2 linked regions of the Luteolibacter sp. Y139 genome follow. The protein of the gene in region 1 binds, or shares a complex with, the protein of each later gene. Links are inferred from orthologs where the notes say so. Each region holds a gene or a part of one and is shown in the gene's direction. Other genes may lie near its edges.

Evidence for each region. Proteins that work in one complex are often made in the same cells at the same time.
Region 2: the proteins of WKV53_RS18350 (region 1) and fabF are in contact, whole or in part, in a solved structure (PDB 6OKG), measured with the Escherichia coli proteins. The link is inferred for Luteolibacter sp. Y139 from one-to-one orthologs.

Annotation. Positions count from the first base shown.
Region 1 is NZ_JBBUKT010000007.1:273,042-278,914, reverse strand. The notes cover bases 1-2,830. They hold WKV53_RS18350 (acyl carrier protein), read left to right. Parts: upstream 1-1,210; coding sequence 1,211-1,450; downstream 1,451-2,830. Other genes in these bases: WKV53_RS18340 (LysM peptidoglycan-binding domain-containing protein), read left to right, coding at 2,101-2,830; WKV53_RS18345 (hypothetical protein), read left to right, coding at 1,549-2,085; WKV53_RS18355 (hypothetical protein), read left to right, coding at 272-1,117; thiH (2-iminoacetate synthase ThiH), read right to left, coding at 1-113. In the rest of the region: more of WKV53_RS18340, read left to right, coding at 2,831-3,012; WKV53_RS18335 (acetyl-CoA carboxylase carboxyltransferase subunit alpha), read left to right, coding at 3,048-4,001; WKV53_RS18330 (NUDIX hydrolase), read right to left, coding at 4,138-4,665; WKV53_RS18325 (3-dehydroquinate synthase), read left to right, coding at 4,724-5,873. UniProt on the Escherichia coli protein: Carrier of the growing fatty acid chain in fatty acid biosynthesis.
Region 2 is NZ_JBBUKT010000013.1:111,735-116,200, reverse strand. The notes cover bases 1,522-4,466. They hold fabF (beta-ketoacyl-ACP synthase II), read left to right. Parts: upstream 1,522-2,344; coding sequence 2,345-3,589; downstream 3,590-4,466. Other genes in these bases: WKV53_RS24695 (hypothetical protein), read right to left, coding at 3,907-4,466; WKV53_RS24705 (hypothetical protein), read left to right, coding at 2,030-2,272; WKV53_RS24710 (hypothetical protein), read left to right, coding at 1,522-2,033. Also shown: WKV53_RS24720 (MotA/TolQ/ExbB proton channel family protein), read left to right, coding at 86-778; WKV53_RS24715 (ExbD/TolR family protein), read left to right, coding at 775-1,203; more of WKV53_RS24710, read left to right, coding at 1,290-1,521. UniProt on the Escherichia coli protein: Involved in the type II fatty acid elongation cycle. Catalyzes the elongation of a wide range of acyl-ACP by the addition of two carbons from malonyl-ACP to an acyl acceptor.

The DNA of each region.
Region 1 (5,873 bases):
CGCGCCAGCGCTTCCAGATCGCGGTCGGAAACGGGGGCGATGAGCCGCTCGAAACGGCGGAGCAGCGGCGATTTCTGCTCAAGGGCGGTGGCAAAATGGGCGGAAAAACTCACGGACCGCGGAAGCATGGGACCGGGAGCCGGTCTCGTCAAAGCGGGATACCGCCCCTTCCCCATTCCCTCCGTCAGCCGATTTCGTCACCCGGCGCGCCAGCCACCCGGGCTTGCCAAGCTCCCCCCCGACCGCTTTCCTCACCCGGACTTCCGCCTCCATGAGCGATCGCATCGTCTGCAAACCCACCCCCTGGTTCCTGCTCCGTGCGGCTGCGATGCTGCTGATGTTCGGCATCTTCTCGGTCCTGTTTTTCCGCGATGCCAAATGGGGTTACCGCGAGGAAAACCTCGCCTTCCACCTCTCCAAGGCCTTCGAGCGGGCGACCAGCGAATTCAAGGCCAAGCAAGCCGAGCTGACGCCGGAGAGCTGGCGGGCCTACGCCTCCCAGCAGTCGGTGGATTTCCTTCCCCATGCCTCCAAGGACCAGAAGGATGTCGCCCCGGTCCCGGTTCCCGAGGGGACGCCAGTGCCCATGCCATGGCCGGAAAAGCTTCATGACTATGAAGCGATGAAGGCCTCCCTCGACCAGGAGCAGGGCAAGCTTTTCAACGAATATCGCCTGGAGGCAGATATCAAAAAGGACGTGCCGGATCACGACTACCCGCAGCGCAAGATCACCGAACAATGGGTGGTCTTCGGGATCTGCCTCGTGCTGGCCGTGGGGGCGCTCTTCGTGCTGCTGCGCACGCTGGGCCGCAGCCTGGCCATCGATGGCGAGGCCTTTTACCCGGCTTCCGGGGGCAAGATTCCCTTTGCCGATCTCTCCAGTCTGGACCTGCGGAGATGGGATACCAAGGGACTGGCCTTCGCATGGGCCAGGACTCCGGGCGGCAGCGATCGCAAGCTGCGGATCGACGGACTGACCTATGGCGGCTTCAAGAAAGAGGACGATGAGCCCGCCGAGCGGCTTATGCGACGCCTTAGGGAAAACTTTTCCGGCGAACTCATCGAGTACGTAACCGAGTCGGAAGAGCCCGCAAAGCCCGCCGAACCAGCCTCCTGAGCCGTTCGCAGCACATTACTTTTCGGGGTTGCCAAGGTCCAAAGGGATCGTTAAGCCCTCCCGCACAGCTTCAACTACCAAGCACACCCCAAAATGTCTGAAAAGAGCATCGAAGACCGCGTGAAGGACATCATCGTCGACCAGCTCGGCGTCAACGCCGACCAGGTGACCCTGGAGGCCAAGTTCATCGAAGACCTCGGTGCTGACTCCCTTGACACGGTCGAACTGGTGATGGCCTTCGAAGAAGAGTTCGAAATCGAAGTGCCGGATGAAGAAGCCGAGAAGCTCCAGTCCGTGGGCGATGTGGTGACCTACATCAAGTCCCAGAGCTGAGCGCCACCGCTCGCGCTTTTTCCCGAAAGGGCGGACTCCCCCGTGAGTCTGCCTTTTTTTTGCACTTCTCCGGAAATCGCGGACGATGCCGCCGCCCGATGCACTCGACTGACAACATCCAATACGCGCTGGAGACGACCCGCGTCCTGCTCGAGCCGGACCGTCGGATCGATACCTTCGGCGATACCCGGTTCGAGTTTCTCCTGCTCAGCGAGCTGATGGACCGGACCGGCGAGATCCGGGTGCGCACAGGCGAGGTGGAGGCCATGCGTCCGCGAATCCTCCGGCCGGAGTCGATGCAGGAGATCGAGCTGGAAGGCTTCGGCGACAAGGCCCGCGAGCGGATGGAAGCCTTGCTCGAAAAGCTCAAGGCCGAGGGCAAGGACCTCGCCTTCCTCCGCTACGGCTTCCGTTTCCGCAGCGGCAAGGTCCACGAGGAAATCGTCCACGATACGCTCGATGCCGTGCGCGAACGCGTGCTGGAAGAGGCCCGTCGCACCGGCAATCCCGCCCAAGCGATCATCGAAGGCGTCGATGACGCGTGGGAAGTATCCATTTTCAAGTTCGCCTTCGAGATGATCCGGCAATCGCTGCCGATCAACCGCTTCGATCTCCACAGGCGCGGATTGCTCTGATACACCCCGTCCCGAATGCGTCTCTGGACCTTGATCAAACTGGTGGCTGGCGCGGTGGTCCTTGCGGTCACCGTTTTCACCGGCCTGCTGGTCTGGCACGTCGTGAATGAGCCTCTCGGAGGACCTTTCTCCGAGTTGGTCCCGGTGAAAAACGATCCCAAACCGGTCGTTTCCCTGCCCAAGGCAAATGCCAATCTGCCGGACATTGACCCCGGTGCGAAGATCTTCGAGAAAGCGAGCGAGATGATCGCCGTGGGCGATCTCCCGGGTGCCCGCGAGCGACTCCAGAATGTCGTCAGCACCTACCCGCGCTCGAAAGCCGCCCCCGAGGCCCGCCGCATCGTCGGCGAGATGAATATGGATGACCTGCTATCCGCCGTTCACATGGAGGGCAAGGAGGTCCACATCGTGCGGCCCGGTGAAAATTTCTCCGGCATCGCCTCCAAGCACAATACCTCGCTCGACTGCATCATGCACCTCAACGGCCTGATGGACCTCAAGGGTCTCCAGCCGGCCGAGGAACTGGTGGTGATGCCGCTGGATCTCAGGGTGCTCATCGAGCCCGGCCGCAAGGCGCTCTCGCTGTGGAAGGCCGGCCAATTCATCAAGGAATATTCCCTCCTCTCTGCAGACCTGGGGTCGCACAAGGCGGGCATGGTGACCAAGATTTCCTCCCAGTCCGGCATCATCGGCGACCGGCGGTTCACTCCCGGCACGAAGGAATACCGCGAGTCCGAAAAGGTTTTCGCCCTCGAAAAGACCTCGCTGCAGATCCGCTCCGCCCGTCCCGATGACGACAGCGACAAGGATGCCCATCCCGCCGCTGGACCCGGTCCCGGCTTCCAGCTCTCGATCGAAGACGCTGAGGAACTCGCGCTACTCCTCCGTAGAGGGAATGAGGTGGAAATCCGCACCGCCGCTCCCTAGCCTCTTCCCGCCGCCACTTTCACTGTCACCGACGCATGCAATTGCTGGAATTCGAAAAGCCGATCGCCGAACTCGAACGCGAGCTGGAAAAGCTCCGCGTCAAGGCGGCCTCACAGAATATCGACATGTCTGCCGATATCGCCAGCATGGAGGCCAAGCTGGCTGAAACCCGCCAGGCGATTTACGAAAACCTGACTCCTTGGCAACGCGTGCAGATCGCCCGTCATACCCAGCGGCCCTTCATGCTCGATTACATCGCTCATGCCTTCTCCGATTTCTGCGAACTGCACGGGGACCGGCACATCGGCGATGATCATTCCATGCCCGGTGGTTTTGCCCGCATCGGCGGTCGCCGCGTGGTCGTGATCGGCCACCAGAAAGGCCGCAATACCAAGGAAAACCTCCACCGCAACTTCGGCAGCGCCCACCCGGAAGGCTACCGCAAGGCGATGCGCCTGATGAAGCTCGCCGAGAAATTCAGCCTGCCCGTCATCGCAATGATCGACACCCCGGGCGCCTACCCTGGCATCGGCGCCGAAGAGCGGAATATCGCCGAAGCGATCGCCTTCAATCTCCGCGAGATGATGCTGCTGAAAGTGCCGGTCGTCGCCGTCGTGCTCGGTGAAGGCGGCTCCGGCGGAGCCCTCGGCATCGGCGTGGCCGACCGGGTGCTGATGTTGGAAAACGCCTACTACTCGGTGATCAGCCCGGAAGGCTGTGCCGCGATTCTCTGGAAGCATCGCAAGCACGCTCCCGAAGCCGCCGAGGCGATGAAACTCGCCGCCCCCGATCTCCTGAAGCTCGGCCTCGTCGATGGCGTCATTGCCGAGCCGACCGGCGGTGCTCACCACGACCACGCCGCCACCGCCGCAGCCCTGAGCGAGGCGATCCTTTCGAATCTCGACGAACTCGCAAAGCTGAACACCCAGCAGCTCCTCGACGCGCGCTACGCCAAGTTCCGCGCCTTCGGCGACTGGGAAGGCAAGTGAGCCTGTAGCGGGGCGCTTCTGGTAGCGGAACGACTGCGTCGTTCCGGCGGGGTGCGGACCAAACCCAGCAAACCGCTAGCGATTTCCCTTCAAGCCCCGCCCAACCGGAAGCTCGCAGAGCTTCCGCTACGCTACGTCAGATCCCTGCCGCCCAAAGCGCGGCATGGATCTTCAGGTCTAGCAGATAGCCCTCCGCTTCCTTCGCCTTCAGCCACGCCCGCAGCTCGCCCCGCGGCACCAGGTGGACCTTGATGTCCTCGTGCTCGGTGCCGCCGCCCTCGGTCTCCTTCACCAGGTCCGTGGCGTAAAAAAGGTGGCTGAGCTCCGAAGTCATCCCGGCAGACGTCGGCGAAGCTAACAGCAGCTCGATCTTGCCCGCCCGGTAGCCGGTCTCCTCCAGCAGCTCCCGGCCCGCCGTCGCGGCCAAATCCTCACCCCGGAATTCATCCTCGTCCCCCACCAGACCGGCCGGGATTTCGATGACCTTGCGCTGCACCGGCACCCGGAATTGCTCGATCATCACCACCTCGTCGTCCGGCGTCACCGCCAGGATCCCCACGGCGGCGTCCGCATTCGGCCGTTTGGCGAAGTCCCACTTGCCGATCCGGTACAATCCCAGCCAGCGGGTTTCAAACAAAGTCTCCGGTTCCTGACGCTCCATCATGGGATAAGAATGGTTGGCTTGCGATCGTATCAAGGGCACTTTTCGCCCGTCACAAACGATGTCCCGCCACGATTTCCAGATTCCCGTCACCTTCAAGCACCGCGTTTGTTTCACGCGCGATGCCTTCTCGGCAGGCAATACCTTGTTAGGAGAAATCCTGACCGAAGGGGAAGGCCGGCGCGTGCTGGTGACCGTCGAGGAAAGCGTCGCCAAGGCCTGGCCGGAGCTCTCCCGGCGGATCGAGACCTACTTCGCCGACCTCGGTTTCGACTGGCGCGGGATTCACATTCTGCCCGGCGGCGAGGCCGTGAAGGCGGATGACGATTTGGTCCGGCGCGTCTGGGGCCTGATCGACCGCGAGCACGTCGACCGCCACTCCTACGTGATCGTCATCGGTGGCGGAGCGTTCCTCGACGCCGTCGGCTACGCCGTGGCCACCGCCCATCGCGGCGTGCGCCTGGTGCGCTTCCCCACCACCACGCTCTCGCAGGATGACAGCGGCGTGGGCGTGAAGTGCGCCATCAATGGCTTCGGCAAGAAGAACTGGATCGGCGCCTTTGCCGTTCCCTTCGCGGTCATCAATGACTTCACTTTTCTCGTCAGCCAGGACGAAGAGACCTGCCGCGCCGGCTTGATCGAGGCTGTGAAAGTAGCCCTCGTGAAGGACGGCAGCTTCTTCGAGTGGATCGAGAAGCAGGTCGAAAACCTTGCAGCTCTTGTTCCCGCGGCACTGGAAGAATGCGTCGAGAAATCCGCACTGCTCCATGCCCGCCACATCGCCCAAGGCGGCGATCCTTTCGAAACCGGCAGCAGCCGCCCGCTCGACTTCGGCCACTGGTCCGCTCACAAGCTGGAACAGCTCAGCGGCTTCACTCTCAGCCATGCTCATGCCGTGGCGATCGGCGCTGCGCTCGATACGCTTTACTCGGCACGCTGTGGCCTCTTGCGCGAGTGCGTGGCAGAGCGAGTCATCGACGTCATCTCCGGCCTCAAGCTTCCCCTGTGGCACGAGGCGCTCGACCTCCGCGACACCAACGGCCGCCGCCTGGTGCACCTCGGCCTGGAAGAATTCCGCGAGCACCTCGGCGGTGAACTTACCGTCCTCCTGCTGCGTGACGCCGGCATCGGCCAGGACGTGCACGCGCTCGATGAAGGTCTCGTCGACGCCTGCCTGGATTCGCTGCGCGACCAGCAAGCCGTCCTCGATG
Region 2 (4,466 bases), on another replicon or contig:
TCTGCTCCCGCCGCTGCCGGGGGCTCTGGCCCAAATCTTTCATCGGGCTGGCCAGATCCTTCGGGGTGGTTTATAGACCGCGCACATGCCGACCGAATTCAACCCCTCGGGCCTCCTGGAAAACGGGGGACTGATGATATGGCTTCAGGCAGCGCTGGCGTTTTTCGGTGCTGTTTTCGTGGTGGAGCGGCTGTTTTTCTTCCATCGGGCCCGCATCAATGTGGGCGATTTGCTCGTCGGGCTGTCCAATCACGTCCGCCGGAAGGCTTATGCGGAGGCGATGCATGAGGCGGCGCGTGCTCCGGGACCGGTGGCCCGCGTGGCTCATGCGGTGCTGTTGAGGCACTCGATGGAGCGTCCGGACCTGCGGGATATCGCACAAGAGGCTGGGCAGCTTGAGGTTCCGCGGATTGAGAAGAACTTGCGCGGGATTCTCGGGGTGGCTCTTTTGGCCCCTCTGACCGGTATGTTGGGCACGGTGCTGGGGCTGTGGAAAACCTTTCAGCAGATCAGTTCACATGGCGGCTATGCCAGTCCATCCGAACTGACCACGGGCATGGTCACCGCGTTGGTAACTACGATCGTGGGCCTGACGATCGCGATCCCGGCGTATCTGTTTTACCTGTATTTCCTCGGCCGGACGAAACGGCTTTTCCACCGGATCGAACGCACGGGTATCGAGATGGTGAACATGATCTGCGACGCCCGGATTGATACTGGCATCGTCTCGATGCGGGATGAGCTGGAAGCCCGCCGGCGCGAAGAGCGGAAGAAATGATGAAGCTGGAATCGACGCTGCCGGAGCGGCCGGGGTTCCTTTTCGTGGTGCCTGCGTTCAATCTGTTCGCGCTGCTGCTGGTGTTTTTCCTGCTCGGTCCGTCCTTTGCCAGCCAATCGGGCGTGGCGGTGGAGTTGCCGGTTTCGCGTTTCCAACTGGAGCGTCAGGCGGATGTGACGGTGGTGACAGTGACGGCCGGTGAGCCGCCGGCTTTCTGGGTGGAACGGGAGCCGGTGACGCTGGCGCAGCTTTCGGAGCGGCTGGATGCGCGGCGCGGGAGTGAGACGGTGCTGCTGCGGGTGGACAAGGGCGTGGCAGTGGAGACGCAACGCGAGGTCGCGGAGGTGGCGTTGCAGAAGGGGTTGAAGGTATATTTGCTGGGGCAGCCGGCGGAGGGTGGGGAAAAATCGAAAGAAACGCCATGATGGGCTTTTACGGGGAGTGCGGGATTCGTTCCTGTCGAACTCACCGAGCTGCTTTGGCGGAATGAATTCCGCGCTCCCAGTGACTTATGTTCAACCTCCGCCACAAACGCACGACCCGGGACCGCGAGAGCGGGCTGGTGTTCCAGTGGCGTTTGCCGGTGGGGCATAGCATGCGCTTCATGCTGGCGTTCGGTTTGGTGGCGCTGATCACCGCGGGGCTGGCTGCGAGCGTGAGGGTACGGGTGGGCAATGTTTCGCGGCAGCCGGAGCGGCGGGGGACGATGATCCTGGTCCCGCAGGGCGAGGAATGGCAGTCTTTGGAAATGCAGGCGCTGGAGGCAGGTCCGATGCCGCGGCGGGCCGATCCGGTGGAAGATCCGGCGGTGAAGGGCTTGATGGACGAGGCAATGGCGAAGGCGCGTCCGCCGGGCTATCGCTATGAGCCGAAGCTCCGCTCCGTGACCGTGGAGATCCCGATGGCGGCGGCGAACCGGGAGGAAAAGGTGTCGCTCGGCGTGTTGCCGGCGTTGCCGGTGCCCGATCCGCCCTCGCAGGGGCCGCCGCTGCCTGATCCCGCGCGGCCGCTGGTTCTTTCGAGTGGCGATGTGCGTGCCATGGCACCGGAGTCGGTGCCGCCGGCATCGCTGGCGCGGGGCAACCGGTATCTGCTCGGGTACGATGCCAACGGCCACGTGACCCGGGTGACGCCGCTTTTCTCCGCCGAGCCGGTCGTGGATGACAGCGTGGAGCAGTGGCTCCGGCAGGTGACGATCGAGGGCGGTGACAAGGGTGGCGGCTGGACGGCTGTCGAAATCTCCAGTGGATCATGATCGAGCTCTCCCTGACTGAACTCGCCGCGTGGGCCATCGGGATCACGATGGTGGTGGTGGTTTTTTTCGAGTGGATCTCCCGCTGGTCGGCGGGAAATGCCGAGCGGCGGTCGGTGCGGAAGCGCGTGAATTGCCGGCTGTGCCTGCTGGTGGTTGAAGACGAGGGGCGCGGGCGTATTTTCCACTGTCCTCACTGCGGGGCGGAGAATGAACGCGGCCGCAACCGGAGTCTGGGATGAGGCTTGCCACCCACCCCGGGAGACACTAAGGACCCCCGAAATTCCCGTCACGCCACGCCCAACTCACACATCATGAGCGAAAGAAGAGTCGTCATCACCGGTATCGGCTGCGTCAGCCCCCTTGGCAATGATCTGCAAACCACGTGGGACGGCCTGAAGGCCGGGCGCAGCGGCATCGGGACGATCACCCTGCTGGATCCGGCACCGTATGAGTGCAAGATCGCGGGTGAGGTGAAGGACTTCGCTCCGGACCAGTATTTCAACACTCCCCGTGAGTCTCGCCGCTCGGACCGATATGTGCAGTTCGCGGTGGCAGCGTCGAAGATGGCGCTGGCGGACAGCGGCGTGGATCTGGAGAAGGTGGATCGCCGCCGTTTCGGCGTGATGGTGGGCAGCGGCATCGGCGGCCTGGGCACGCTGGAGCGCGAGCATGAGGTCTGCCTGACGAAGGGACCGAAGCGCGTCTCGCCTTTCACGATCCCGATGATGATTTCCAACATCGCGAGCGGCATCATTTCCATGGAGCACGGTCTCTACGGGCCGAACATGGTGATCGTGACGGCTTGTGCGACGTCCAACCACAACATTGGTGAGGCGTGGCGCATGATCAAATTCGGCGATGCGGATGCTTTCCTCTGCGGTGGTGCGGAGTCGACGATCCTGCCGATGGGCTTGGCGGGCTTTGCCAACATGAAGGCGCTGAGCACGCGGAACGATGCACCGGAGAAGGCGTCGCGTCCCTTTGATGCGGACCGCGATGGCTTCGTGATGGGTGAAGGTGCGGGCGTGGTGGTGATTGAAGAGCTGGAGCACGCGAAGGCTCGCGGTGCGAAGATTTATGCGGAGCTGGTGGGCTATGGTGTGAGTGCGGATGCGCATCACCTGAGTGCGCCATCGCCGGATGGTTCCGGTCCGGCTTATGCGATCGGGATGGCGCTCAAGCACGCGAAGCTGAATCCGGAGGATGTGCAGTATCTCAATGCGCACGCGACCTCGACTGGGCTCGGTGACATTGCGGAGACGCGGGCGATCAAGCTGGCGTTCGGCGACTACGCTACGAATGGGCTGATGGTGAGTTCGACCAAGTCGATGACGGGGCACATGCTTGGTGCGGCCGGTGGTATCGAGCTGATCGCTTCGGTGATGTCGATCGTGGAGGGTGTAGTGCCGCCGACGATCAACGTGGAAAACCAGGATCCGGAGTGCGATCTGGACGTGGTGCCGAACACGGCGCGCGAGGCGAAGGTGGATGTGGCGCTGAGCAACAGCTTCGGATTTGGCGGGCACAATGCCTCGCTGCTGGTGAAGCGGTTCTAAGGCCGGTTTTCGAGACGTCGTAGGCGGCGCTCAGTGAGTCGAGCTCACTGGGCTCCTGCGGCGTCTTTGTTGAACCGCGAAAGGACGCGAAAGTGCGCGAAATTTAAAGGCAGGAAGAGGACTGGCCTGAATTGAGCGGCTGTGGTGTGGAATCCTGCGGTCCTAGGGAAGGGCGGTGCGGGCTTGAAGGGGAAAGCTGGGTTGTTAGGTGCTTCGAGTCCGCCTGAAGGCGGGACTACGTACGCTTGGAGGCGGGCGGTGAGGGGTGGTTCGGGATAGCGGGGACAGGAGTGTCCCCGCTCCTCAAGGGGAGTCGGCTAGCGGGATTTTCGCGTGGCGATTTCTTGATCGATTTTCGCCAGGCGGTCCCGGTCGACGGGGTCCGCTTCGGCGAGGGGGCGGGTGGTTCCGGTGGCTAGTTCGGTGCATTGCCAGGCGGATTTTTCGAAGCCCGATGGAAGGTCCTTGGCTGAGCCCTGGCGGGGCTGGCCAGCGTTTTTCCAGAGGATGAGCTGGCCTTGGACGTGGAGGCTCTTCGCGAGGTCATTCGCGGCGGGGTGCTGTCCGGCGATCCCTTGTTGGTGCAAAGCGATTCCCGGTTTCCAAGTGGTCCAGAGGATCTGGTGGTCGCTGACCTCGCCCTTGTCCGTGAAGAGCAGGCGGGAGAGGAAGGGGTATTCGCCGGTGGCGATGCTGAGGTGGCCGCTACAGACGAGCACGCCGTCGCCCCAGGCGATGTCGCGGATGGTGAAGTGCTCGAACTTGGGGGGCGCTTTCAGGAAGCGGTCGCTGCGGAGCTTGCGGATGATCACCGGCTTGTAGTCGGGAGCGAAGAAGGCGCCGACGCAGGACCAGCGGAGGACGGTGGCGACATCGC